DNA from 4 places in the Brevibacillus sp. WF146 genome. Region 2 is predicted to be linked to each of the others. Evidence: riboswitches for the same ligand, from Rfam matches in the RefSeq annotation. Region 2 holds a riboswitch; each other region holds the start of a gene.
What was found. Region 2 has a riboswitch for cyclic di-GMP ahead of A6764_RS03355 (DUF5317 domain-containing protein). Riboswitches for the same ligand answer to the same signal wherever they lie in the genome.
Positions count from the first base shown of each region.

Region 1: linked by a shared signal. The riboswitch ahead of A6764_RS06170 (methyl-accepting chemotaxis protein) and the one ahead of A6764_RS03355 (DUF5317 domain-containing protein) in region 2 are both predicted to bind cyclic di-GMP.
Region 3: linked by a shared signal. The riboswitch ahead of A6764_RS01995 (methyl-accepting chemotaxis protein) and the one ahead of A6764_RS03355 (DUF5317 domain-containing protein) in region 2 are both predicted to bind cyclic di-GMP.
Region 4: linked by a shared signal. The riboswitch ahead of A6764_RS07540 (acyl-CoA dehydrogenase family protein) and the one ahead of A6764_RS03355 (DUF5317 domain-containing protein) in region 2 are both predicted to bind cyclic di-GMP.

Region 1 covers NZ_CP109943.1:1,270,311-1,277,532, forward strand. Annotated here, with positions in the region: gene A6764_RS06155 (AEC family transporter) at 1-815, shown strand, start outside; gene A6764_RS06160 (stalk domain-containing protein) at 920-1,708, shown strand; gene abc-f (ribosomal protection-like ABC-F family protein) at 2,138-4,111, shown strand; cyclic di-GMP riboswitch class I at 4,195-4,282, shown strand; gene A6764_RS06170 (methyl-accepting chemotaxis protein) at 4,427-6,187, shown strand; gene A6764_RS06175 (MFS transporter) at 6,335-7,222, opposite strand, start outside.
Region 2 covers NZ_CP109943.1:677,109-684,330, reverse strand. Annotated here, with positions in the region: gene A6764_RS03375 (argininosuccinate synthase) at 1-813, opposite strand, end outside; gene A6764_RS03370 (VanW family protein) at 957-1,781, shown strand; gene A6764_RS03365 (DUF4760 domain-containing protein) at 1,800-2,228, opposite strand; gene A6764_RS03360 (HD-GYP domain-containing protein) at 2,398-3,732, opposite strand; gene A6764_RS03355 (DUF5317 domain-containing protein) at 3,716-4,267, opposite strand; cyclic di-GMP riboswitch class II at 4,525-4,607, opposite strand; gene argF (ornithine carbamoyltransferase) at 4,700-5,671, opposite strand; gene carB (carbamoyl-phosphate synthase (glutamine-hydrolyzing) large subunit) at 5,616-7,222, opposite strand, start outside.
Region 3 covers NZ_CP109943.1:368,558-375,779, forward strand. Annotated here, with positions in the region: gene fumC (class II fumarate hydratase) at 1-839, shown strand, start outside; gene A6764_RS01985 (sensor histidine kinase) at 870-3,050, opposite strand; gene A6764_RS01990 (response regulator transcription factor) at 3,028-3,720, opposite strand; cyclic di-GMP riboswitch class I at 4,014-4,105, shown strand; gene A6764_RS01995 (methyl-accepting chemotaxis protein) at 4,190-6,163, shown strand; gene A6764_RS02000 (transporter substrate-binding domain-containing protein) at 6,368-7,222, shown strand, end outside.
Region 4 covers NZ_CP109943.1:1,542,668-1,549,889, forward strand. Annotated here, with positions in the region: gene A6764_RS07525 (methyl-accepting chemotaxis protein) at 1-582, opposite strand, end outside; gene A6764_RS07530 (MFS transporter) at 623-1,786, opposite strand; gene A6764_RS07535 (citrate synthase/methylcitrate synthase) at 1,813-2,904, opposite strand; gene A6764_RS07540 (acyl-CoA dehydrogenase family protein) at 2,954-4,150, opposite strand; cyclic di-GMP riboswitch class I at 4,320-4,405, opposite strand; gene A6764_RS07545 (hypothetical protein) at 4,751-5,383, shown strand; gene A6764_RS07550 (DUF421 domain-containing protein) at 5,765-6,478, opposite strand; gene A6764_RS07555 (LacI family DNA-binding transcriptional regulator) at 6,870-7,222, shown strand, end outside.

The sequences.
Region 1 (7,222 bases), 590 kb from region 2:
TCAATGTGGCGATGCCCTGCATCATTTTGGACGGGGTATTTCAAACGCCGATTGACGACCGCCTCATGCTGCAAATTTTTGCAATATTCGCTGTTTCCGTACTATTGAATTGTCTCGGCATTCTGATCGGCTGGCTGGGGGCGCGGACGCTGCCGCTGTCTGCCAAAAAGCGGCGCGAACTGGCTATTCTCTCCGGCTTGGGCAATACTGGATTTATCGGCCTTCCGCTGTGCGCCGCCCTGTTCGGGCCGAAAGGGGCGGTGCTCGCCGCCGTCTTTGACGCCGGGCTTGATTTTGTCATGTGGACCGTGGCGGTGATGATGCTGCAGGAGAAAGGGGCCTTCTCGCTGAAGGGACTGAAAGCGATGGTCAACATTCCGATGATCGCCATCGTCGCCGGTCTCGGCTTCGCGATGTCCGGCCTGACGCCGCCGGAACCGGTGAAGCAGTTGGCCGCCGCGCTGGCCCGGCTGGCTTCGCCGCTGGCGATGCTGTACATCGGCATGCTGCTGCCGCTCCTCTTGCGCAGCAAGCCGCAGGTGTCCCTACCGCTGTTGGGCGTGCCGATCACGTTCAAGCTGTTTGTGTTTCCGCTCTCGGCGGCGCTGCTGTTGTCCGTGCTGCATGTGGACGCGGAGATTACCCGCGTCGCGGTCGTTCAGGTGGCCATGCCGACGGTGGCGATGGCGTCCATCCTGTTCGCCCGGTACGCGGCCGATGAGGAGATGGGCGCAATGACGACGGTCTTTTCCACGCTGCTCGCGCTCTTGACGATTCCCGCCGTGCTGATGGTGGGCAGTTTGTTGATCCGCTGACCGCGGTCGGATCGGTTTTGGCTTATCATGAAACATTACCCATCTCCATGCAGTCATACAAGGTGAACAGCAATACAGGATGTAACAGATTGGAGGAATTGCGCATGAAATGGAAGAAGGCTGTGGCCTGCGCCGTCGGGCTGCAACTGCTCCTCGCCATTCCGGCCGGGGCTGCCGTGAACGCCAAGATCACGGTGAACGGGCACGCCGCGCAGTGGAAGCACGAGGCCATTACCGTGAACCAGCGGACCTACACGGCCGCGGAGGATGTGAGCGGGATTCTGCAAGCCGCCTGGCAGGTGGAGGGCGATACAGGGGTGCTGACGCTGCCGTCGAACAGGACACTTGCTTTCAAACTGCACACCGACGAAGCGGCCGTCGACGGGAAGTGGACCACGATCGAGCACGGAGCCCGGCAGTACAACGGCACCGTCTATCTGCCGCTCCGCTGGGTGATCGAACAGGCAGGGCTTTCGATCCGTTGGAACCCAAGCACGAAGGAGGTGGATATCGTGAAGCCGAAAGGAGACGATGATGCGTTCAAGGTGCTCGAGAACGCGCTTTTGAGCGCAGAGGAAAAAGCGTTTGTCCAGAAGGTGAAGGAGCAGCGGGGCGTACACAAGCTGGGCAGCCTGTACGTGATCGCCCTCGGCCAGGCGCCCAATCCCGGTTACGGATTGAAGGTGACCGGTACGGAGTGGAGCCTGGAACAGCTCAAGGTGTACGTCAAGCAGACCAAGCCGGACCCGGGCAGGATCTACGCCCAGGTGATCACCTACCCGTATCTGATCGCCCGGGCGAAACTGCCGCCGAACACAACCGTCCAGTTTTACGATGCCGATACGAAACAGCCGCTGTTTCAACAGCAGAAGAACAGCCAGCCGGGCCGATGAGGGCCTGGCTTTTTGTTGCCTTTCCCACCCGGATGCTGTAAAGTAATAAGATAGAAAAGATTGGTACGATCATCCTGGGGAAGGAGGTGCAGGTACGTGTTTGGTGCCGTTCAAGCGTGGTTTGTGGTAGAAGTTACCAGCATGACGCATGAGGGAATCCGCCAAGGGGGTAGTCTGCCCTTTTTTGGTCATACAATTGAGCGGAATCAACCAAGGCGTACCATGCATCGATAACCCATCGACTGTCCGATTGCGCGACGATGCCGCAGGTGTAGGCCTGCGGCTTTTTTGCGTCCAAAAAAGGCCGCCGGCGAGTGTGCTGCCCGGAGCAGGAGGCGTTTCCAACGTTTCCGGGGCGGGAGCGGGCCCGCTTGGCCGGACCTGTCTGTCGGGCAGGGCGGTGGCACAACCCCAAGGAGGCGTTTTTCCATGATCATCATCGCGACCCAACACGTGCAAAAGTCGTACGGAGCGGACCCCGTTCTGCGGGATGTCACGCTGGAGATCAAGGCGGGCGAGCGGGTCGGCATCGTCGGACCGAACGGCGCGGGCAAAACCACGCTGTTCAAGCTGCTGGCCGGCCTGGAGCAGCCCGACGCGGGAGAGGTGTTCCGGGCGAAGGGCATCCGCTGGGCCTACCTGCCGCAGACGCCGCAGTACCCGCCGGAATGGACGGCGCGGGACGTGATCGCCAGCGCCTTTGGCGACGTCCTGGCGATACAGGAAGAGATGCGCTCACTGGAGCGGGAGATGAGCCGCGTCGGTGAAGCGGACCGAGAGCTGGAGCGGCTGATCGGGCGCTACCAGACGCTGCAGTCCGAGTTTGAGCGGCTGGACGGCTATCAGTGGGAAGCCCGCATGGCACAGGTGACGGACGGCCTGGGTCTCTCCGAGGGATTTCTGTCCACGCCCTTTGCGCGGTTGAGCGGAGGGGAGCAGACCAAGACGGGACTGGCCAAACTGCTCTGCCAGCAGAGCGACGTTCTTCTCCTGGATGAGCCGACCAACCATCTCGACCTGGAGGCGATGGAGTGGCTGGAGGGGTTTTTGCGCGACTATCCGGGAACGGTGCTGATGATCTCGCACGACCGCTGCTTTCTGGACGCGGTGGTCAGTTCCATCTACCACCTCGACGGAGGCGTGGCGGAACACTACACCGGCAACTACAGCACCTTCGTCAAAGAGCGGGAGGAGCGGCTGCTGCGCCAGTTTGCCGAGTACCAGGAGCAGCAGAAAAAGATCAAAAAGATGCAGGAAGCGATCAAACGGCTGAAGGAGTGGGGCAACCGCTCCAATCCGCCCAACGAGGCGTTTCACCGCCGGGCGAAAAGCATGGAAAAGGCGCTGGACCGGCTGGAGCGGATCGAACGGCCCCGTCTGGAAGCGGAGCGGATGGGCCTGGCGTTTCACAAGGCGGAGCGGAGCGGCGAAGAGGTGCTGGTCGCGGAGGGCGTGAGCAAGTCGTTCGGGGGGAAGCGGCTGTTTGACGGCGCCTCCCTCCTGCTGCGGTACGGCGAGCGAAAAGCGATCCTCGGACCCAACGGCTGTGGCAAGTCGACGTGGATCAGGATGATGGTGGGCGAGCTTCCGCCCGACGCGGGAACGGTGCGGATCGGAAGCAGTGTCAAGCTCGGCTATCTCTCCCAGCGGGCGCTGGAGGGGGACCAGGAGCGGCGGGTGATCGACGTGTTTCGGGAGACGGCGGCCGTCTCCGAGGCGGAAGCGCGTCACCGGCTGGCCGCGTTTTTGTTTTACGGCGAACAGGTGTTCAAGCGGATCGGCCAGTTGAGCGGCGGGGAGCGGATGCGCCTGCGGCTGGCGCAGTTGATGCACCAGGACGTCAACCTGCTGGTGCTGGACGAGCCGACCAACCACCTGGACATTGAGGCGCGCGAAACGCTGGAGGAGGCGCTGGCCGGCTTTCAGGGATCGCTGCTCATCGTCTCCCACGACCGGTACTTTTTGCAAAAGATGGTGGACGGCGTCTACTGGGTGGAAAACGGCCGGCTGGTCCACGACGAGGGAACCTTTGAAGAGGCGCGGGAAAAACGAAGACAGCGGCACAGCGGGGCTGGCAGCCGGACGGCGGAGAACGCGCGGAAAGCGGGGGAGCCGCTGCAAAGCGAAAAGCGGCCGCATGCCGAAACGATGCCGCACACGATGAAACCGGCCGGTTCCGGCCCGGATGCGGCCAGCTCCCGCAAGCGGCCCAACCCGTACAAGCTGGCGGAACTGGAGCGGGCGATCGCCGAGCGGGAAGCCCGGCGGGATGAGGTGATGGCCCTGCTGTCCGGCGGCGAGACGGACTACCGGAAACGGATCGGCTGGCAGCAGGAGCTGGAGCGGTTGACGGAGGAGATCGACGCCCTGTACCGCGAGTGGATGGAGCGGCAGGAGAGCTAGCCGGGAGAGCAGGCAGGAGAAAAGGTGTCCCCCTTGACGGAACGCAACGGTATAAGTTACCATTATATTGACAATTGATATATTTTGAAAAAAGGCAAACCTATTGAAAAGTAGGGACGCAAAGCTAAGGGCCTAAGGTAACTTCGTTTACTATGGCAGCCGGTTGCCAATCTGTTTTTTAAGCCTTCTTGCCCTTTTAGCAGGAAGGCTTTTTTTATTTTGGCAGAAAAAGGGGGTTGGGCCCGAATTTGGCAGGGATTGACGAGAGGCAAGGATGAGTGGCAACCGTAATCATGAAACCTGGAGGTATCAAAAGTGGCAGCAAGACATGCAGTTGACAATGAGCAAGATCATCATGCAATCGTTGTAAAACACAAGAACGTAGCCAAAAACGTGAAAATCACCACATTATTGCTTACATTATTTGTCGTCACATTGGTTTCCGTCGGATATCTTTCCTTCACCGCCTTGAACAACATGGCAGCGTTCAGTCAGGACATGGACGATCTGTACGAGAAAAACATGCTCAAATCCCTTGCACTGAAGCAGTTTGAAACGGACTTTTACAGCATCAGGCTTGAAACCGCAAAACTGTTGTTTGCCAGTCGCTATGATCAAAATGTGGTACAGTCGATCGAAACCCAGAAGTCCAGCGCGGGCAGCATCCTCGAAGAAGTTCGGAATCAAGAGATGAGCGAGGAACAGAGGGCCATTATTGACGAAATCGACAGAAATTATACCCGTTATCTGGAAGCAGTGGACTCGTATATCGGCAGATTGAAGTCCAACGTGGCAACGACGGAAGAAGAGAGAGCCCAACTCACCCAGTATGCTGACACTGTTCAAACCAATATCAACAAACTGGTGACCTTGCAGGCGGATGAGGCGAAACAAGTGGTGAATCAAGCCGACGGGGAATACCAGCAGGCGAAAAACCGGTTTATTGGAGTTGCTGTCGGAATCGCCGTAATCGTTGGTGGCCTGACGCTGCTCCTGACAACACTGATGAAAGGCTCCATGGCTCAGATCAACAGCGTCCTGGCAAGGCTCTCGGCATATGACTTCACCGTTTCGCTGGAAGCGGAAGGCAAAAACGAATTTGCCCAGATGAACAGGTCGTTGTCAGTGGTCATCGACAACATGAAAAAAGCATTGACAGAGGTAAAGAGCAATTCGCATGAAGTGACGGATCATTCCCGAAACCTGGCGGCTGTTTCGGAGGAAATGTCGGCATCCTATCAGGAGCTTGCTGCGACCATGCAGCACGTAGCAGCGGGAGCGGCCACTCAGGCCCAGGATTTGTCCGAGATTGTCGGGGCTCTGTCGCAGTTGACCAGCAACATCGAACATGTGTATCAGGAACTGCAAAACGTCAAGGACGAAACCGAAACGGCTGAGAACAAAGCCCATATCGGAAAAGAAGAAATGGATAAGCTGGTCACCTCCATGGAGGAGATCAAACAAGCCATTGGAGTCGTTGTCAAGAAAGTGGGGATTCTGACCGACTCGGTCAAGGAGATCAGCGGCATTACCGATATCATTTCCGGCATATCGGACCAGACCAACCTGCTGGCGTTGAATGCGGCCATTGAAGCGGCAAGAGCGGGAGAAGCAGGCAGAGGGTTTGCGGTGGTGGCGGAAGAAGTCAGAAAACTGGCGGAAGAGTCCAGGCAGCATACCAATACCATTCTCCAGTTGGTCGAATCGATCCACAACGATACGGATGAAGTGATCAAAACGTCCCAGAACGTGGAAGCCTCCGTCATGGAGCAGGTGACATCGGTGGAAAACACGGTAAAATCCTTTGCGGATATCCTGGCTTCCGTCGAAAACATCGCCCCTCTGATGAAGAAGACGTACATGGCCATGGACGAGATCGTGAAGTCCAAGGATATCGTGATGGAACGGGTGGAGCAGGTAAGCGCCGTTACAGAGGAAAACTCGGCGACCACGGAAGAAGTCGCAGCCTCTTCCGAAGAACTGACCGCATCGTCGGAAGAAGTGGCGTCCACCGCTCAACAATTAAGTGAAATCGCCACGGGCTTGATGGAAACGGTAAACAGGTTTAAAGTGTAGCGTTTTTCCTGAAACGAAAGGGAGTGTGTCGATTACGATTCCCGTATCGATGCACTCCCTTTTGTCATGGAGCGGGGAAGCCCTGGTCAAGCCCGGGCCTTCCCCGTTTTCCCCCGGGCGTTCGATTACGAAAGGATGGTGGGCATCCTACGCTTGGGCGCTGGGCTCCGGCAGCCGGCGGTAGCGGGCGCGGAACAAGACCAGCATGACGACCATCAATACGCCTCCGACGATGAACGGACCGCTTTGGTACCATCCGTAGACGGCGCCGCCGGCCAGCGGACCGAGGATGCGTCCCAGGCTGTCCATGGAGCTGATCGTTCCGCTGGTGACGCCCTGGCCCTGGGTGGTCCGCTGCGTAATCATCGCCGTTCCGGTGGCGCGGATCATGCCCTGCCCCGCTCCGAACAGGGAGAGCGTGAGCGCCAGCGCCCAAAAATTGGCGGCCAGCGGGATGGCAAAGAAGCCGATGCCGTACAGGATCAGGCCGATGGTCAGGACGAGCGGTTCGCCCATCCGCTTCACCATTTTGCCGATCAGTCCCCCTTGGACGAAGGCGGAGATGATCCCCATGACGAGAAACATGTAGCCGAGGTCTTTCGATGAGTAACCGTACAAATCGTTTATGTAGAGGGCAAATGTCGTCTCCAGGCCGGAAAAGGCAAACGAGACGATGAACATGATGCCGTACAGGAGCGAGAGCGGTCCAAACAGGGCGGCCAGCGGATTGCCCCGCTTGTCCCGGGAACTGCCCGTCCGCTTCTCTCGCGGCAGGCTTTCCGGCAGCGCAAACAGAATGATCAGAAACGTCAACAGCGCCACGCCGCCCGAGACGAAAAACGGAACGGCAAAGCCCCACCCGCTCAACAGGCCGCCGAGGACGGGACCAAACACGAAGCTGAGGCCGACTCCGGCGCCGATCACGCCCATTCCCTTCGCCCGTTCTTCGGGCGGAAACAGGTCGGCCACCATCGCCGTGACCGTCGGCATCGCGGCGGCGGAGACAATCCCGCCGATGATGCGGTAAGCCAGCAT
Region 2 (7,222 bases):
CACTTCGCGGGACTTGATGCCGACGAGGCGGTTTTCCACGTGGTCGATTCGGCCGACGCCGTGGTTGCCGGCGATTTTGTTCAGCTTGAGAATCAGCTCGGCCAGCGGCAGCTCTTCCCCGTTCAGCGCGGTCGGCACGCCTTTGACAAACGTGATCTCAATCTCTTCCGGCTGGTCCGGAGCATCCGCGATCGATTTGGTCAGGTCGTACGCGCCCTCCGGCGGAGCCGCCCAGGGATCTTCCAGGATGCCGCACTCGCAGCTTCTGCCCCAGAGGTTTTGGTCGATGCTGTACGGATTGTCCAGATCGATCGGAATCGGAATGTTGTGCTTTTTCGCGTACTCGATCTCTTCGTCGCGGGACCATCCCCATTCGCGAACGGGCGCGACGATTTTCAGATTGGGATTCAACGCCGTAAACGACACGTCGAAGCGCACCTGGTCGTTCCCTTTCCCCGTGCAGCCGTGGGCGACCGCCACCGCCCCCTCTTTTTCCGCGATCTCCACCAGCACGCGGGAGATCAGGTAACGCGACAGCGCTGACACCAGCGGATACTTCCCTTCGTACATGGCGTTCGCTTTCAGCGCCGGCAGCACGTACTCCTGGGCGAACGCATCCTTTGCATCCACCACGATCGATTTCAGCGCCCCCACCTGCAGCGCCTTTTTCTGCACAAACTCCAGGTCCTTGCCCTCGCCCACGTCCAGCGCGACCGCGATCACGTCGTAGTTGTACGTCTCCTGCAGCCACTTGATTGCTACCGATGTATCTAAACCGCCCGAATAGGCCAATACGATTTTCTCTCTTGCCATCGTTCCCTCTCCCTGTTCGAAGATTTGTTCATGAGTAATTATACAAACGAATTTATAAAAATACAACCACTTTTCTATTCTGCTCCACTTTCTTCCATGATACAAATAAAGATAGAGAACGAATCGATGAGGAGGCGGCCGCGATGAGGCTATCTCGCCTGCACCCGGTGTTTTACCATGTGCGCGTATTCCAAAAACGGCTTTGCCGATCGATATCCGACAGGATCAGCGGCGTGCGGTTCGCAGCGGAACAGCAGGCGTCTTCCCTGCCTTTCACCTGCAACAGACACCAATCGCTGCTGCGGCGAAAGCTGGGAAGCACCGATCCCCGGCTGCAGGAAAACAAAGTGGTCAATCTGGGCATTGCCGTGCCGTCCATCGACGGCCTCTTGATCAAACCGGGCGAGACGTTTTCCTTTTGGCAGCGGGTGGGGAAGACGACGGCGGCCAAAGGATATGTGGAAGGGCTGCTGCTGTCGCAAGGGGAAGTGAGGACAGGCGTGGGCGGAGGGCTGTGCCAGTTGGCCAACTTGCTCTTCTGGATGGCGCTGCACACGCCGCTGCAGGTGACGGAGCGGCATCATCACCAGTTCGATCCGTTTCCCGACGACCACCGCGTCCTCCCGTTCGGCAGCGGTGCCAGCGTGTTTTACAACTATGTCGACCTGCGCCTGTTCAATCCGACCCGGCAGACTTTTCAGATCCGGGTCTGGCTGACGGACAACCACCTCAAAGGAGCCGTATTCACCGACCGGGAATGGCCCTGTGCGTACCATGTCGAAGAGCGCAACCACGCGTTTCTGCGGCAGGGAGGAAAACATTATCGGCTAAACGAAATATGGCGACTCGTCATTGACAAGCGAACAGGGAACCGCACCGGAGAGGAACTGGTGATCCGCAACTTTTCGGAAGTGAAATACGACCTGGCCGACATCACGCCCAACATGCAAAAAGCCGGACAACCCTGATGGTTGTCCGGCGCTTCCTTACTTGCGGGCGTAAGGCACCTCGGGAACGTATTCCTTTCCTTTGTGCGTGCCGATCCACTTCAGTTCGGCCAGGGCCAGCCGTTCAAAATTTTCCGCCACGTGAATGTCTCCCTGCGCCCTCCATCCGACGAAAATCGGGTACATCCGGCGGAAAAAGCCGTTGACAAACCACATGTCAAACAGCAGGTCGGGATGGACGAGGCCGTTTTTATGCAGCACCCCTACCATCTCGAAGAAGCCGTACAGCGCGACAAAGTGGTTATAGCCTTCGCTGCCGCGCGGATACAGGCGCAAAAACGCGTCGTAATCCAGCTCCTCTTCCGCCAGCGAGGTGGCGAACCACTGTCTCGCGGCCCGCAGCCGTTCCGATTCGAACTGATCGTACAATTTCAGAATAATGTCCGCATCCTGATACGTGGGAATCATGTGCTATCACCTCACAAAAAGATGCAACCCGATTCCAGTATGTCCCAGACCAGGTGAAAAGACAAGCGTTTGTTCGCATTTTTTCGCGCATGGCCTGCATCCGGACAGCAAATCCCCGGGCTCGTCCGAGCACCGGGGACTGCTCGTGAAGCGTCAACAGGAGGGTCCCCTATCGGGCCACCTCCTGCAGATGCCTTTGCGGCTGCGCGTCCTGCCGAATGATCGTTTCCAATTCATCGCGGGGCAGCTGCCTGATGATGCGTATGAAATGATAGGCCAGTTCGGCGTCGAACTGCGTCCCCGCCCCACGGCTGATCTCCTGCAGGGCCTCCTCTACCGGCAGCCCTTTGCGGTACGGCCTGTCCGCCACCATCGCGTCGAAGGCGTCAGAGATGGCCAGAATGCGGGCCATCAGCGGAATCTCCTCGCCGACCAATCCGTCCGGATAGCCCTTGCCGTCGATTCGCTCATGGTGCGAACGGATGGCCGGCAGCAGCTCGTGAAACATGCCCGCCTGCAGGATAATCTCATATCCAATCACCGTGTGCTGCTTGATCTTGTCGTACTCCTCCGGTGTTAATTTCCCACGTTTGTTGAGAATCTGATCCTCAATGCCGATTTTGCCGATGTCGTGCAAAATCCCGCCAAAATAAACCTCCTCCGCCTTCTCCTCCGGCAGCCCGATCGCCCGGGCGATCTCCCGTCCCCAATGGGCCACCCGCTGGGAATGGCCGCTCGTGTAATGGTCACGGGCATCGATGGAAGCGGCCATGGCGGTGAGGAATTTGTGGTTGAAGGATTTGATCTCGTCCATTTTTTGGCGCAGTTTTGTAAGACTATCGTAGTATTGATAAAAGACAAAACTCATGAGGACAAAAGCGACCATCATCGGTACGATGGCGGATAGCCCAAACGTTTCAACCAGGCGTGCACTGACGCCGCCGAGAATCAACAAAAGCAAGTAGGTAAGCGTTGTTCCATTCGCCAAATTTTTTACTGTCGGTATCCATTTCGACTTATGAAAATAGGAAATTCCTAATCCGCAAAGCATGATGTTAATAAACCAATACGCTACCACCAGGATTACATCCGTGATCATGGTGGGAACGGGAAGCACATTGCACGCCGTTTTCAGAACATCTACAGCCCATATCGTCAGCATAATTTGTCCGAAATTGGCGGCAGCTTTTAAGGGATTGGGTTTGACAAGGACGGATAAAATCAAAGCCTCAATAACGGCCGACCAGATTCCGACCCACGCACCGAAGAGCAGTATCCCTGAAAAAATAACGGCGTTGTTAAGTGTGAGTATATAGTTTAACGTCCTGACGGGCGCAAATGAAGAGATGATGGTGAGAAGTACATAGGAAATCAATATTTCCCAGTTTTCTCTGGGCTCCCAGTAAGGCAGGGAGTTCAAAATGATGAGGATACCGGAAACGGTAAACCCCAAAATCACCAGTAATCCTTTCAAAATGTATCGTTTCTCAGCTCTTTGTCGCATAACTTTTACCTTCTCGAAGTTGAAGTAACGAGATCGGCTTGTTCATCAAGCGCTGAACAAGCAGAAATGCCCCTAACATAATAAAAATATCACCGATACTGATCACCCTCGGAATAATGGACGGCATATAAATAATATCGGACAAAAAGGGCAGAACCGTTTGCTCTGTCAAGACCGTATGCTTAAAGTCGGTGCCGTTGAGTACCGGAGTGAGGTCGTAGGGCAGTTTCTTGGCTTGTTCCAGATCAATGGGCATTCTCCCGCCGTTCGTCCAAATGACAATCGCATTTAAAAACCAGCCGACCATGAGAATGCGGATATCTTCAAATTCCCGGTTCATGAGAAAAAAACCCAGAATAAACAAATAAGCTGCGGAGACAAAAATACCCCCGTACGCGGGAACAAATGCGGAGAGAATCTGCAGCGCAATACTGGCAACCAGCATCATTATTCCTTTAAATGTAGGGATTTCTTTTAGTTTTCCTCCCCTGAGCAGCGCAATCAGAAAAGAGAGAAGAATGACATCCAGCAACATACAAAATCCCCCAGACGGTAAGGAAAAAACACCACTTTTCAGTCAAGCGGTGTTTTTCCCTTGCCATTGAAATTATTAACCAATGTGATAATTAGCAGAAGTTGCAGCAACAATACCGGCTACCAGCAAGACAGCAACGAACCATTTTTTCATTCCAATTCCCCCCTTTTACATAGTGGAGAAAGCTGGTTTCGCTACTTGTGGACACACAGGCCAAGCGACCACATACAGCCTGTGCTCTTCTTTCCTCTTTCCGTTCGAAAAGAGGGCGGATTCGCTACTGGCTCCATACAGACCAAGCGACCAGATACAGTCTGTACTTCATCGCGCTTCCTACCTATATTTTACACGTTCATGACAAATTTCGGCAATCATAGATTCATAGTCTAATAGCTTCAATTTCTGAATGGTAAAATTTCCCCAGAACTATATTCACAACAGCGCTGCCAAGACAGCCTTCTGCGCATGGAGGCGATTTTCCGCCTGGTCAAAGACGACGGAGTGGGGACCGTCAATCACGCCGGCCGACACTTCTTCTCCGCGGTGCGCAGGCAGGCAGTGCATGAACAGGTAACCGGGATCGGCGTGTTGGACGAGCTGCTCGTTTACCTGATAGCCCGCAAAATCCTTGAGGCGCTGCTCGTTTTCCGCTTCAAAGCCCATGCTGGTCCACACGTCCGTGTAGATGACGTCGGCGCCGTTCACCGCTTCGGCGGGATCGTGCGTGACGCCCACCCGGCCGCCGCTGGCCAGCGCATACGCGGCCGCTTTCTTCACGATGTCGGCGTCCATCTCATAGCCCGGCGGCGTGGCGACGCGCACGTCCAGGCCCAGCAGGGCGGCCGCCAGCACGAGCGAGTTGGCGACGTTGTTGCCGTCGCCCACGTAGGCCAGCTTGACGCCCTGCAGCGTGCCCTTGTGCTCCCAGATCGTCAGCATGTCGGCCAGCGCCTGACACGGATGGAACTGGTCGGTCAGGCCGTTGATGATCGGAATGCTGGCGTGTTCGGCCAGCTCCTCCACCCCGGCGTGGGAAAACGTGCGGATCATGATGGCGTCGACGTAGCGGGACATCACCTTGGCCGTATCGCTGATCGGCTCGCCGCGTCCGAGCTGCAGTTCCTTGCCGCTCAAAAACATGCTCATGCCGCCCAATTGGTACATGCCTACTTCAAAGGAAACGCGGGTGCGCGTCGACGACTTGTCGAAAATCATCCCCAATGTCTTCCCCTTGAGCGGCTGATACGGTTGACCGCTTTTTTGCCGCTGTTTGAGATAGGCGGCAAAATGCAGGAGCTGAGTCAGCTCCTCTCCGCTGAATTCATCGACGCGGAGCAGGTCTTTTCCTTTACAACTGGCCAATTGCTCGCTTGCAAAGTGATCCAATATCTTCACAGGCTGCATGCCCGTCACCTCTTTTCTCCGTAATGGCTTCCACGTACAGCGCAAACGTCTCCGCGGCAGTGAACAGCGGAACCCCCTGCTGGACCAGCCGGCTCCGCAGAGCAAAGCCGCTGCGGCCGCGCCGGTTCCCCTTGGTGGCGGTGATGAGCGAAAAGGCTACGGTTTCCGTCTGCAGCAGCGCTGCCAGATCCCGCTCGTCCGCGACCACGTGCGTGACGGAAAAGCCGTTTGCGCCCAGCCAGACAGCCGTTCCCGATGTGGCCGCCCAGACCGCGCCCTGTTCCTGCATCTTCCGGATGGCCGGCAGCACGTCGTCCGTCTTGTCGGCATCGGCCAGGGAGACAAAGCAGACCTGCCCCCTCTGCCATGGGCGGTGCACGCTGTCTTTAAAGGCGAACGCCTTGCCCGCCGCTTCCGGGAAGGTACGCCCCAGTCCCAGCACTTCCCCGGTCGATTTCATCTCCGGTCCCAGGGCCGGGTCGACGCCGCTCAATTTCACGGTGGAAAAGACGGGCGCCTTGACGACGGCGAACGGAATGTCCGGCAACAGCCCGGTTCCATAGCCCATGCCGGCCAGTTTTTCGCCCAGTTGGGCGCGCACGGCCAGTTCCACCATGGGGATGCCGGTCACTTTGCTGGTAATCGGCACGGTCCGCGACGCGCGGGGGTTTACCTCCAGGACGTAGACCGTCTCGCCGTGAATCACGAACTGAATGTTGATCAGCCCGACCGCCCCCATCTCGCGGGCGATGGCCTCCGTGTAGCGGGCGATCGTCTGTTTGACGCCCTCGGACAAATCCGGAGCCGGGAAGAGCGCCACGCTGTCGCCCGAGTGGATGCCCGCTTTCTCCACGTGCTGAAAAATGCCGGGGATGAGCACGGACTCGCCGTCGCACACGGCGTCCACTTCTGCTTCCCGTCCGGGGACGAATTTGTCCACCAGGAGCGGGAAAAAGGCGCGGCTGTCGGGGAGGTTGAGCCACTCCGTGATCGTGGCCGACAGCTCCTCGACGTCATGGGCGACCACCATGCCCTGGCCGCCGATCACGTAGGACGGACGCAGCAGCACCGGGCAGCCGATCTCCGCCGCCACGGCGGCCGCTTCCTCCAGGGAAGACACCCCTTTGCCCGGGATGTGCGGAATCTCCAGCTTGCGCAGCATCGCGTAGAACCGTTCGCGATCCTCCGCCCGTTCGATCGCGTCCAGCGACGTGCCGAGCACAGTCAGGCCGGCGGCAGCCAGCTTGGCCGCCAGGTTGATCGCCGTCTGGCCGCCGAACTGGACCATGACGCCGTCCACCCCTTCACGCTCCGCCACGTGCAGCACATCTTCCACGTGCAGCGGCTCAAAATACAGATGGTTGGCCGTCTCGTAATCGGTGCTGACCGTCTCCGGGTTGTTGTTGACGACGACGGCGGCGATGCCCTTGGCCTTGAGTGCCTTGGCCGCGTGAACGGAGCAGTAGTCGAACTCGATCCCCTGTCCGATGCGGATCGGGCCGGAGCCGAGCACCAGCACTTTGCGCCCGGCAAGCTCCTCCACTTCGTCGC
Region 3 (7,222 bases), 310 kb from region 2:
GCACCCATCTGCAGGACGCCACCCCGCTGACGCTGGGACAGGAGATCAGCGGCTGGCACCGCATGCTGGAAAAAAGCGAACGGATGATCACGGAGAGCGCGGAATACCTCCGGGAGCTGGCGATCGGCGGCACGGCCGTCGGCACCGGCATCAACGCTCATCCCCGGTTCGGCGAAATGGTGGCGGAAGAGATCAGCAGGCTGACGGGGAAGCGTTTTGTCTCTGCGGTCAACAAGTTCCACGCCTTGACCAGCCACGATGAGCTGGTTTACGTCCACGGCGCGTTCAAAGCGCTTGCCGCCGATCTGATGAAAATCGCCAACGACGTCAGGTGGCTGGCCAGCGGTCCGCGCTCCGGCATCGGCGAGATCACGATTCCGGCCAATGAGCCGGGCAGCTCCATCATGCCCGGCAAGGTGAATCCGACGCAGAGCGAAGCGCTCACGATGGTCGTCTGCCAGGTGATGGGCAACGACGCGGCGATCGGATTTGCTTCCAGCCAGGGCAACTTTGAGCTGAACGTGTTCAAGCCGGTGATCATCTACAATTTCCTGCAATCAGCCCGGCTGCTGGCTGACGCCATGCGCTCGTTTTGCGACAACTGCGCAGTCGGAATCGAACCGAACCGGCCGGTGATCGAGCGGAATCTGGAACGCTCGCTGATGCTGGTCACCGCGCTGAACCCGCACATCGGCTACGAAAAGGCGGCGACCGTCGCGAAGCTGGCCCACCAGGAAGGGATCACGCTGCGGGAGGCGGCGGTCAAAAGCGGGATGTTGACGGCGGAGGAGTTCGACCGGATCGTTCGGCCGGAGAACATGATTCATCCGAAAGAATAGCAAGCAGGGGGCATCAAGATGCCCCCTTCGTCACGCCTTTTGAAACTCGACGATCACTTTGAACAGATCGCCGTCCAGCTCGATGGCCAGCCGCCCTCCCTGCAGTTCCATGATGCTTTTGGCGATGGCCAGTCCCAGACCGGAGCCTTCCGTGTGGCGCGATTGGTCGCCTCGTTTGAAGCGTTCAAACAGTTCGTCCGGGTCAAACTCAATCTCGTAGGCGGAGACGTTTTTCATCGTCAGCACGACGCTGTTCGCCTGTTCGGTCAGCGAAATGTAGACCCTGGTGTGGGGCAGCGCGTACTTTAGGACGTTGCCGATGAGATTTTCAAAGACCCGCCAGGTTTTTTTCCCGTCGGCCAGCGCGTGGATGTGCGGCTTCTCCGTCTGAACCCGGAACGTCAACGAGGATTCGGCGATGGCATCGCTGAACTCCGCCAGGGCCTGATTGAGCAGGGCGGCCACATTGACCCGCTCCATATGCAGCTCGACGGACCCGCTCGCCATTTTGGACGCTTCAAAGAGGTCGTCGATCAGCACCTTCAGCCTGTGGGTTTTGCGTTCCAGCACATTGACGTAGCTGCTGACCTCTTCCGGCGACAGATCGGGGCGTTTCAGCAGATTCACGTAGTTGACGATGGAGGTGAGCGGCGTTTTCAAATCGTGCGAAACGTTGCTGATCAGCTCCGTTTTGAGGCGCTCGCTCTTCATCTGGCTTTCCAGGGCGTGGCCCAGTCCCAGCTTGATATTGTTCAGGCAGCGGGCCAGATGGGCGAGATTCCCTTTGCCGCGCTCCTCGATGAGAGAATCCAGATTGCCGGCCGCCATTTCGTCCGCCCCCCGGAGAATGTTGTTCAGCAGGGCGACCCGGCGGAGGATGTACGGCAGCACGGCTGCAAGGTAAAGCAGCGAATAGCATGCCCCCACCAAAAACAGCCGCTCCGATCCATAATGAAGGCCTATCAGAACAAAACCCATGCCCGTTCCCAGGCCGATCGTCAGCACAAAGACGAGGCTGGCCTTGAAAAATACGGATCGATTGGCGAAGCTCTCTGCCAGAAGCGTGCGGAATTTTCGATACAAGCTGGACTCCCATTGCTGCCGGAGGAGCGTGTGGTCGTTTATCAAACGCCATGCCTCTTTTGCGTTTAGCCCCAGATAGGCGATGCATGCCGCCGTAAAGGAAAGCGTCGTCACATGTTCCAGGCCGATGGGAAAATAGAAGAACGATTCGTCCCTGACCCAGCTCAGTGTGACCAGCCCGACCGCGAGAACTGTCGCGCCTCTTGCATCGAGGGGAACCCGCCGCAACAAGGAGGCGCATCTGTCGGCAAGCGGAAAATCCAACGGACTGCGCTTCCGCAGATAAACGAAGAGTCCAACTGCCGCAATAACACTTACGGCCAACAGGATACATTCGTTCAGCAGTCGCTCCCGTATGCCGAGTGCATAGGCGTAATCGTCTTGAAACCGGGAGTAACCCGCGGCCGCTTGAGGGATAATCAAATACCCCTCGAGATTGTTGGCGAGAAAGAATTCATTTGCCTGCTGTATCTGGTAATCGCTCGGCGAAGCCAGTGGGAAATGGATCGAATAGGCCGCCTTTTTCTGCAGGTTCCTGATGATGTTGAGGTCGTAGGAATGGTTGGTGTATACCTCGCCCGTATTCCGATCCTTGATGTAGTATTTGATGGTGTCGCCTCTGACGGCCAACGCTTTTTTCGCCTGTTCATACTCCTGATCCCGGGCGGCTGCCAATGTCATGATTCGCTCATCCATCTGCTTTTGATTTTCCTGCTTCACTCGGGCCAGTTCCTGATCGCGCGCCTGCGCGAGTCTGCTGGCCTCGGCGTGATTGCCGCTGCGCTCCGCCTCCATGATGTTGGCCTCATAGCGTCCCTTAATCTCCTCTTCTTTCTCCCGGAGATCGGCCGCAAACGTCTCTCGGATTTGCTCCAGCGTATCGGCGCCAACCTTTTCAGTCACGGTCAGTTTGGGATCATTCTTCTCCTTGAAATGAACCGTTATGGCCAGGTTAACGACTTCCGTCAACTGTTGGTGAAAGGAAGGGCTGCGAAAGTAGTAATCCTTGTCCAGGTATTCCCGGTGCCGGATCACATCGGCGGCCGCAAGCAAGGCGAGAGCGGACAGGTGGACAAGCAGGACCAGCGCGATGACGGGCCCGTATTTATTTTTCAATCTTGTAGCCAATGCCCCACACCACCTTGAGATATTGAGGTTCTTTCGGGTTGATCTCGATTTTTTCGCGAATTCTTCTCACGTGCACGGCCACCGTGTTATCCGCGTTCAGGCAGGGCTCCTTCCACACTTTTTCGTAAATCTCTTCGATCGAAAAGACCCTGCCCCTGTTCTCCATCAAAAGCTCCAAAATCTTGTATTCCGTAGGGGTGAGCCTTGCTTCCTCGCCGTCCACGTACACGGTTTTTTCCCGCTTGTTCAAGACGAGTCCCCGCACCCGGATTTCGTCTTCGCGGGCGGTGTAGTTGCCCAGGTGGGTGTATCGCCTCAACTGTGATTTCACACGGGCGACAAGCTCCAGCGGATTGAACGGTTTGGTCACGTAATCGTCGGCACCGATGGTCAGCCCCAGAATCTTGTCGGTATCTTCCGATTTGGCCGACAGCATGATGATCGGGATGTTTTTGCTTTCCCGAATGGCAAACGTCGATTTCAATCCGTCCATCTGCGGCATCATGATGTCCAGGATGATCAGATGAACCTCTTCCTGCTCCAAAACCGCCAGGGCCTCCTGCCCGTTACCTGCTTTCAGCACGTGGATGTCTTCGCTTTTCAGATAGATCTCGATCGCGTCCCGGATTTCCGCTTCGTCGTCCACGACCAGGACATTGTACGTTGGCATGATCATCACCCGTCTTCCTTCGTCAAACTTGTCGTGTACCGGAGCCAGCTCTATCTTACCGAGAATATTTTACAAATCGGCTGTAAAAATCCTTACAAAATTCTTAAGAAAATCGTTCCATCATTTCATTCGTGGGGAGGCAGGTCGACAGGGGAGAAAAGAGGACAGTGCGAAGGTCGCGTTTCGTTCCGTCAGCGCGCAGATTTTAAAAATTTATGAAATCTTTTAGATTTTCTGGCCCTCATTTTTCAATTTGTGCTATAGTGCTTTTAGCATATTTTAACACGGGAAAAAGTGACAAAGGGCAAACCCGTTGAAAGGCGGGGACGCAAAGCCACGGGTCTAAGGTTGCAGTAAATGCAGCTATGACAGCCGGGTTGCCAAACCGCAGGCATCGCAGGCTGTCGGATGGCAGTCTGCTTTTTTTGGCAAGCCGTTCACGCACTTTCCGCCACTAGGAGGGATCACCATGGGAACCAGTCTGAAGCAAAAACTGTTGTATGTGATGTGCCTGCTGCTCATCGCCAGCCTTGTTTCGGTTTGTGCGGCAAGCTACTGGAGCTCCTCGCGTCTGCTGGAGTCCAGTTTGGATAAAGAGGCCGAACTGACCGCATCCAATCTGTCGATGAAGATCGACCAGTTTTTCCAGCAGAAAATTGCCGTGATTGAAACGATCGGCAAGCTGATGTCCGAAGACAACAACAAGGAGCATGACTTGAAGCTGATCCAGCAGGCCCAGAAGAACTATCCGGAATTTGAGACGTTCTTCTTTTCCTATGACTTGAGCGGGAAAAAGGTCATCAACTTCCAAGGGGACGTGACAGACGTGTCCGACCGGGCCCATTTCCAGGAAGCGGGCAAAGGGGAAGGAAAAATCGTCGTCTCCGAACCGGTCGTCTCCAAGCGGACGGGCAACAACATCGTAACCATCATCGTTCCGCTGATGAAAAACAACGTCCAGTACGGGTACATGGGCTCGACCATCCCGATCAACGAGATCCAAAAGACGGTGTCCGCCGAGACGTTCGGCCAGAGCGGCTACGCCTTTTTGGTGAGCAAGAAGGGAACGTACATCTGGCATCCGCAGGAAGACCTCGTGCTGAAGGAATCCATTCTCAACTCCAACATTCCGGAGTACCAATCCGCTTTCCAGGCCATTCAGGAAGGCGGGCACGGCATTCTTCAGTATAAAAGGGACAACGTCGACCAGTTTGCGTCCTATGCTTCGACGATGTTGAACTGGGGCGTGTTCATCACCGCTCCCGCCGGTGAGCTGCACGCGCCGGTGGACAAGCTCTCGGTCAACCTGCTGGCCATCTCCGTCGTGACGTTGGTCGTCGGCGTCGCTCTGGTCTATCTGCTGGCGGTTCGCCTGGTCCGCCCGATTCAGCGGCTGAATCAAGCGGTCAAAGTGGTGGCCGGCGGCGATCTGACGGAATCCGTCACCGTCCAGGGTAAGGATGAAATCGCCGTTTTGTCCCGCGATTTCAACCAGACGGTGTCTCATCTGAAGGACCTGATTCGCGGCGTCACGCTGTCCTCCGATCAGGTGCTTCGGGTCACCAGCGAGGTGTCCGCCGGCATCGAGAACGCGACCAATACGATTCACCGGATCGGGACGTCCATTCGCCAAATCGCCGACGGGGCCAAAACGCAGGCGGGCAGTTCCCAGGAAGTGTCCATCTCCATGAACGACATGGCCAGCGGGATCGTCAAGATTGCCGAGACGTCCTCGCGGGTGTCCGAAGCGGCACGGGAGGCGGCCCAGCAGGCAGAAGAAGGCACGGCGGTCGTCGAGCAGGCCGTGCGGCAGATGAAGAGCATCGGGGAAGGCACCTTGAAAGTGTCGTCGGCCATTGAGCGGCTGAACGGCCGCTCTCAGGAGATCGAGAGCATTTTGGACACGATTACCGGACTCACGTCGCAGATCAATCTGCTCGCCTTGAACGCCTCCATTGAAGCGGCGCGGGCAGGGGAGCACGGCCGGGGCTTTGCCGTCGTGGCCGGCGAAGTGAAGAAGCTGGCCAACCAGTCGGAAGAGTCGGCCGCCAAGATCGCTCAATTGATCGCCGAAATCCAGCAGGACACGGCGAACGCGGTCGACACGATAAACGCGGGGCAGCAGGATGTGCAGGACGGGGTGAAACTGATCGAGGAAGTACGCGAAAAATTCGTCCATATCCTGGAGGCTTCCCGCAATGTGGCCGACCACATCCTCGAAGTGTCGGCGGCGTCGGAACAGATGTCGGCCGGGTCCGAGGAGGTCAGCGCCTCCGTGGAAGAGATGCACACCATCGCCAAACACGCTTCCGAAGACGCGAAGAACGTGGCCGATGCGGCGGATGATCAGCTCCGGGCCATTCAGGAGATCGCCGAGTCGGTACAGCAGTTGAAAGAGGTCGTGGGCGAGCTGCAGCAAGGACTCGGGAAGTTCAAGCTGTAACGGGAGGCGGGAACGGAAGCGGCCCCCCTGTCAGCACAAGCCTCACAGGTCGGGGCCAGCCGGCCGGCTCAAGCCGCACACAGGATGGACAAAAGGGGGGATGCCTGTGTAGGGAGGAGAGAGCCCCTGCTTGGGCAGTGACGCCCCGCAAGCAAGATCGACAAGAGAAACCGACAAAACGGCTACCATGGGAGGAGAACGACAATGAAAAAATGGAAAAGCATGCTGATTGCAGGAACAGTGGCGGTTTCGCTGCTGGGAACGGGCGTGGCCGCTCATGTGTCCGCCGCAGGTGCCCAACAGGCCCAACCGGCGGCGACCGTCGCGGACAGCGCCGCAAAGCAGGAAGCCAAGAAAAAATACGAATCCCGGCTGGATGAAATCATCGCGAGAGGGTACATCCGCATCGGAACCACCGGGGATTACAAGCCGTTTACATATCTCAACCCGAAAACAGGCCAATACGAAGGGTACGACATCGACGCGATGAAAGAGTTCGCCAAAAGCCTGGGCGTGGAAGCCCGCTTTGTGCAAACCTCCTGGCCGACACTGATGAACGATCTGCTCGCCGACAAGTTTGACATTGCCGTGGGCGGCGTGACCCGCAACACCGACAGACAGAAAACAGCCCACTTGAGCGAGGGGTACGTGCAGTTCGGCAAAGTGCCGCTCATCCGCGCAGAAGACAAGGACAAGTACAAAACGATCGAGGACATCAACAAACCGAGCGTCCGCATCGGCGTCAACCCGGGCGGAACCAACGAAAAGTTCGTGCGTGAATATCTGCCGAACGCAACCGTGACCGTGGTGCAAAACAACCTGGACATCCCGGGTCTGGTGGCCAACGGCACCTACGACGTCATGATCACCGACACCTTTGAAGCGATCGTCTACGCGAAAAACGATCCGCGTCTGTACGCCGCCCGCGTGGACGATCCGTTCACCAAAAGCGAAAAAGCCTACATGATCCAGCGCGGCGACTTCATCTTCGCCAGCTACCTGGACGTATGGCTCGACGAAATGAAGCTGCAGGGCAAATTTGACGAGCTGTACAAAAAG
Region 4 (7,222 bases), 870 kb from region 2:
AGCCGACTGCCCGGGTACCGCTTTGGCTGCCGTGATCACCAACTCGCCGCCGCTTATCGGGTCGGCATAAGGATCGGTCAGAATGACCGTATCTTTATTCGCCGCCTCTTTATACCAGGGCATTTCCCTGGCGTTAAAGTTGGCGGGGATTTTGGCATCCTTCGAGCCGTGGATGTACGTCCCGTTGTCCATAGCGATGAAAGGCATGCTCGCGCCGGGATGATCGTTCAGAAATTGCTGTAAAATTGCCTGCAAATTCTGGTTCGCATTTTGCTTCATGCTGTCAGCGATTTGCTTGGATAGCGAGTCGAGTTCCTTCTGTCTCGCATCCATCCAATTGTTGATGTATCGGTTGGTTAAAGACACGTTTTCCGTAGCGCTGTCCATCAGCAGCTTCTCGATTTGCGATTGCGATTTGTCGTAGCTCAGCCATCCGATGACAATCCCCGGAATCAACAAGATGAGGAAGGAGAACAGAAACAGTTTGCCGCGTACGCTGGCGAACGAGGACAGGATGCTTTTCCATTTCCAAGATTTGAAGGAGGATGGCTTGGGGTTCCTTTCTACTTTTTTACGTATCATCGATGCATACACTCTCCAATTGTAATCTTTAACTAATAACTCAAGTTTGCGTTGTGTTTGCGGGATGGGTTATCTTCTTTTTTCCTGCCAGGAAATAATTGCTGAGCAGGGCAAGTACAATGATGCATGTCGTAGTCGCGACCAAACCGTCCCATGCGTAACGTGACCATAATAATCCCGGGATGTAAGCGCCGAGACTTCCGCCGACATAGAAGAAGAACAGATACAGGGAAGAAGCGGCGCCCCTGGACCCATTCGCGACATCGGTCACGTAGGCTGTCGTAGCGGACTGGGACGCGAAATTTCCAAACGCGAGAATAGACGCGCCGGCCAGCAGAGCAGGTAACGACGGATGAAGCGTAAGCAGGATGCCTGACGCCCCGATCAGATGCCCGAAGGCCATGGTCGCTCTCCGGCCGATGCGGTCGGAGAAGTACCCCGCCAGCGGAGCGGAAAAGATGCCGAACAGGTAAGTAAAATAAAGCAACGAAATTTGTGTTGCATTGAGATGAAACGAAGCGCCGGAAGCATAGAAGGGCAGATACGTGAAAAAGCCGATAAAAGCGAAAAACTGCGAAAAGCCGATCAAAAAAGTGCCGATCAGCGCCGGATTGCGGAAATGCGCCAGAAACCCGCCGATTGCCCTGTTGGTTTGATTCTGGGAGGCGGGCAAATACCGCCATACGAGAACGGTGACCAATAGGGAAAAGAACCCGGTAGCGATAAAGACGGCATGCCACGAGAACGCTTCGGCGATCGGTCCGGCAATGACACGGCCGACCAACCCGCCGGCTACGGTGGCGCTGACGTAGGCGCCGAGCGCACGGCCGCGCCGGTCGGCCGGAAATTCTTCGGACACGTAGGCGACCAGCACGGCAGTCACTCCGGGGATGCACATGCCGTGCACGACCCGCCAGACCAAAATCCAGGTGAAGGAGTCCGTTATGGCCAGCATGGCGCTCGGAACAATCAGCAGCAGGCAAAAAATCCCGATCGCTTTCTTGCGGTCCCACCGATCAAACAGCGGCGCCAGCGCGAGCGATGAAACCGCGAGCGCGATGATCGTCAGGGAGATCGTCAAGCTGGCTGTTGCGATCGAGATGCCGTACTTATCGGACAGCCACGGCAGCAGCGGCTGAGGCGCGTACAACAAGATGAACACGTTCATGGTGGCCAAAAACATAATGATTTGTCGGCGTGCCATTGATCGGCCTCCTTTTCCCCAAAACGTTATTCAGAAGGCAATCGTCCGATGTAAGCGGAATCCGGATACACCAAACGGCCTTGGGAGGCTTCAATGATATGCGCGCACCAGCCTACCGACCGCGTTAAAGCAAAGGTCGGCGTGAACAGCTCCGGTTCGAAGCCGATCGCATTCATGACGGCAGCCGCATAATACTCCACATTGGTGTACAGCTTTTGGTGAGGTTTATATACGGCCAGCAGATCCTGGGCTGTTTGCTCCACGTGCACGGCCAGATCGAGCCAGGCATCACTGCCTGACAATTCGGTGGCGATGAGCCTTAAAGCTTCGGATCGTGGGTCTTTCGTTTTGTACACGCGGTGTCCGAAGCCCGGCAATCTTCCTCCGCTTTCCAAGCGCCGCTTGATCCACGGCTCAGCGTTATCTTTCGTGCCGATGTCTTTCAGCATGTCCAGCACCAAGGAAGGGGCTCCGCCATGAAGCGGTCCTTTCAAAGCGCCGATGGCTCCGGTGATCGCGGAAACGAGATCCGAACGGGTCGAGGCGATCACGCGGGCGGTAAAGGTGGAGCTGTTCATCCCGTGATCCATCAGCAGGTTCAAATAAGCTTCCAGCGCCTGAACATGGACGGGGGACGGCTCCGTACCCCTCAGCATGTATAAATAGTTAGCGGTATGCCCGAGGTCGGGCCGGGGAGCAACAGGCTCCAGGCCCTTGAGCCGACGGTAGCAATAAGCGATGATCACGGGCAGCTTTATGATGACGGAGGTGGCTTGCTGCAAAGTAGGCGGATATTCCGGGCTATCGATGCTCAGCGCGGAGACAGCGGTACGCAGCATGCTCATCAAGTCGTGCGTTTCGGAAAGGGCGTCGATGACGTTTCGGACGGAAGCGGGGAGCTCCCGTGCGGACGCCCACTTTTCCAGCGTGTCCTTGCGCTCGTCTACGTCCGGCATATTTCCGTGCAGGAGAAGATATGCGACCTCCTCGAAGCTTTTATCGCGGGCCAGATCCCTGGCGTGAAATCCCCGGTACACCAGGTTCCCCTTCTCTGCGTCGACAAGGCTGACCGCGGTTTTGGCGACAACGACATTCTCAAGTCCTTCATTCACAGTCATGGTTCGCTCTCCTGTCTATATCGATGTCCGTTTTATATGGTAAGGCAGGTTATGGCACCATATTGAGGACGCGCAGTGGTTGTTCTTCCCGAGCGCGCCCCAGCATCGCATCGTAGATTTCCCTGCCCATCAAATCCCGGCCAATTAACGATTTCAGCACGTCCGTGCTGCCGTCGGCTATCATCAGGCCGCGCACGTCGCGCAGTTTCTGCTCAAGGCCGTATTCCTTGACGTAGCCCCGGGCGCCATGGATCTGCAGCATGTCGTCGATCGCCTTGTAGGCCGTGGTCGTCGAATACCATTTGGCCATCGAGGCTTCCATTGTATTGGAATGACCGCGGTCCAAAACGTCCAGCGCCTTCAGGCTGAGCAGACTTGCCGTTTCCAGAAGGGTCGCGTGCTCGGCGATTTTGTGCATGACGGACTGAAACCGGCCGATCGGACCGCCGAAGGCCATCCGTTCTTTGGCATACTGCACGCCTTGCTCCAGTGCCTTTCTGGCCGCTCCGACGCAGATGATTCCCATCAGTACCCGCCAATAGCCGAAGTGTTGGTTGAATATCCGGAAGCCTTCCCCTTCCAGACCCAATCGGTTCTCCGCCGGAATCACGACATCGTGAAGCCGGAAGCCGCCATAGGACCAACCTTTCATTCCCATCGGCTCCAGGGCGTATTTCTCGATATTGGGATCGTTCATATCGACAAGGAAGGCGGTCAAGCCTTTCGTTCCGGAACCGTGCTTCGTTTGAGCGAAGACGACGAATACGCCGGCCTCCTCCACACGGCTTACCCATTCCTTGCAGCCCGACAATATGTAATTCGATCCATCTTTGCGAGCGAACGTTTCGATAGCGGCCAGGTCGGAACCGCAGTTCGGTTCCGTCAAACCGACGCCCACCAGTAAATCTCCTTTTATGAGTGAAGGCAAATACCTGCTTTTTTGCTCATGAGTTCCGAATTTGGCGATCATGTTGCCGTGTCCGGCGCCGATGACTTCGCGGGTGTTGACTCCGAATTTGCCGCATTCCTCGTAAAGAAGTCCCATTGTAACGGCGCTCAAACCTTCGCCTCCGTATTCCTTCGGAACATCCAGGCCAATTAGTCCCTGTTTGCCGGACGCTTGGCGAATCTGCCAAGGCAGCTGCTCGCTCTCGCTTTTTAAAGCATTTTCTACATCCAAGTCGATCATGAATTGTCTGACCTTTTCAATCCACATCATTTGGTCTTTTGTCCACTCAAAATTCATAGTACTCCCTCCGATTTTCTGTGTTTTTTAATGTGGAATAAACTGTACGCCAAATGAGTTTGACTTATTTGATTTCGATGAACCTCCTACATTTCACATTTTGAAAATAAAAAAGCCCCCTTTTGCAAAAAAGGGCAGCCGAAAATAGAGCATGTGATATAGAACTAATTCCGGCAGCCCGGCGATCATGGTCGTTATGACTTTAGACCCGTAGCTTTGCGTCCTAACCTTTCGGTTAGTTTGCCCTTAACGTAAATTTTTCCTTTTTGCTAGTTCGATTGTAACGCATTTTCAAAAATTATCATAGACCATTTGCATAAATTTTTATTAACTTATCGTTGGTTTTGAAAGAAGGACAAACGATGTATCACTTCCATTGTCCTAACTTCAGCGGTGAAATCTCAGCAACAAATTATACTCATTTTCAATAAAGGTGGGCATTTTAATTTTTAGACAACATGTTCCGCAAACTTTCTTCAGTAACGATTGCATTAGAGCTGCTGCTTGGAGCCACAGTCAGTTATCAACCCCAAGAAGCAGTCACTTATGACAGTCAAATAGCTAAATTTAGGCCTGGAGTAGGCGGAAGGAGACTCAACCATGGAGATTATCGACTTCTCATCAGAAAAGAACAAGCATGCGATCAAAAAGGGAGTCTTGCGCAGGCTGCCGGATTGTTACGAGTACTGTTTTCTTCCAGACTACGAAATGAAATATGACTCATTTCAAAGCCAGAGCATTCAAATGCTGGAATTCTTCTTCACGTTGTTGGAGCTGAAAAACAAAACATTGTTCGTCTCGGTGCAGTTTCCCTTGTATTATGATACGGACCGGATCCGGGAATTCCTGGAGTACTATACGTTCAGTTACGATGAGAAAGATGAAAAGGGCTATTATGTGAAAAATGCGCTGGAGATCGTTGAAGGTAAGCTATTCAAGGGAAAACCATTGGTCATTGGCCGGCGTGGAAGGAAGAAACTCTATTATGATGTGTCTGCCTTTCTCGAAGTGACGGCGCACTATAACCAATACCACCAGATCGTCCATACGGGACAGGCTGAAATCTTTCCAATGGACAGTTTATTGTCGCCGACTACATGGACGACTACTGTGGTACCATCGGATTTTACAGGAAAACCGATCCCGTCATTCCGGTCAGCTATTACCTGGACAGTGACGCTCCTGTCTACATCCAGCTCGATGAAGGGGCGGACGGCAGTAAAATGTGCGTAGTGGAGCAAAAATATAATCTTGATTCCCTGATCAAAAAGGAAAGAAATCGAATAAGACAGGCCGGAGAAGATGAGGATTCGGATGTTTGTGACAAGGATGACATATTGGATAGAGAGTATCCGATTCCGGAACAATAAAAAATAGGAAAGCGGACTTGCTACCAATCTCTTTACACAGGGTTACGACCAGTCGATACCACTGTGTAAAGGAGTTGATATGGCACGCAATCCACAAACGGGTCGAAGGGAAATGTTGTTTTACCTGCCTGACCCGGAAGCGGGGGCGAATGGTTCCGGCCAGCCGGCCCAACAAGGTTGGCGCAGACATCCGTGACCGTATGCCGGTGATCTTGAGGCAGGAGGCCTATCGCTTGGCAGATTCTTATTCCTGATCGATCGGTTGGCTAATGTGATCTTCGAATGGATCAATATATAAAGATCCATTCGAACTTTTTACGGCATAATTAATCTTCTCGATGGAGAGCCCTCGCTTTCTCACTTGCGATAGGAGCCATTCTTTTGTAATCCCGTTATCTTTCAAGTTGTCCTCAATGATTTGGCCGTCCATGATCAGTTCAATTGGGAAATATTGCCTTATGTTGGGTTTCAGTTTTAAGTCTTTTCGTGTTACCGGTAGGTATTTCGGTTTTCGAAGTACGGAAATTTTTCCATTCAGTTCAAGTACGGCATATTGAACTTCTTCAAGGTTGAAAATATTTTTTTCCCGTAATTCCTGATTTAGCGTATCTAATGTCAGTTTCAATTTTCGCATGTTATTCTCCAAGATTTTTCCGTCTTGGATGAGAACCGTTGGCTGACCTGAAAACCATTTACGGAGCGTTCGGTTTTTCAGTGCTAGATACATGAGGAAATACGCTATGCCGCTGAAAGTGAGCAATGCGGTGATCAACTCCCAGACACTCGTTTGCTTGTTAAATGTCAAATTGGCTGTTATCGCGCCCAATGTAATCGTAGCTACAAAATCGTGATACGTCAGTTGGGCAACCGTCGGTTTTCCAAGCGTACGAGCAATGACCATTATAATAGCAAATGCAAGAACAGATCGAAGAACGATGTCAAAGATATGTGAGTCCATTTCACACCGCCATCATTCGTTATTGTAAACCATTACTATTTTTATCCGTATTTTTTTGTTTTCAATCGAAGAGAAGCATGTCGATTTACGAATGGATGGAGTGGATTCCCAGGATTCCCCCCATCCTTCGTCAAGGGATTCAGGGATTCGACAAGAGCCGGAGCGAATCCGTTACCAGGGTTCTATGCGTATGTGGGTAGTCCATCTGCGCATGGCGGAAACTGTGGCAAAAATCCCGCCGATGACCGTCGCCATTGCCCGAAAATTGGGATCATTCCCTCAAAATCCAATTGCGAAACAAAAAGGGACCCTGTAAACTGAAGACAGAAAGGAGAGCAAGCGCTTTCCCTATTTCCGAATCGAAAAAGAATGATACGAAAGTGGATGAGAAATGAAGACAACCATTTATGACGTTGCGGAGAAAGCGGGCGTGTCCATATCCACGGTTTCCCGCGTGATCAATAATACCGGCCGGATCAGCGCGAAGACGAAGAAACGGGTCCTGGAAGTGATTGAGCAGTTGGGCTACCAGCCCAGCGTGGTCGCATCCGCGTTGACGGGAAAGCGTACGCGTACGATCGGACTCATCATCCCGGACGTTGCCAATCCCTTTTTTGCCGCGGTCGCGCGGAGGGTGGAGGACCGGGGAAGGGAACTGGGCTTTAACCTGTTGATGTGCAACACGGACAACAACCCGGAAACGGAAGACATGTACCTGTCCTTGTTGAAGCAGAAAAGCGTCGA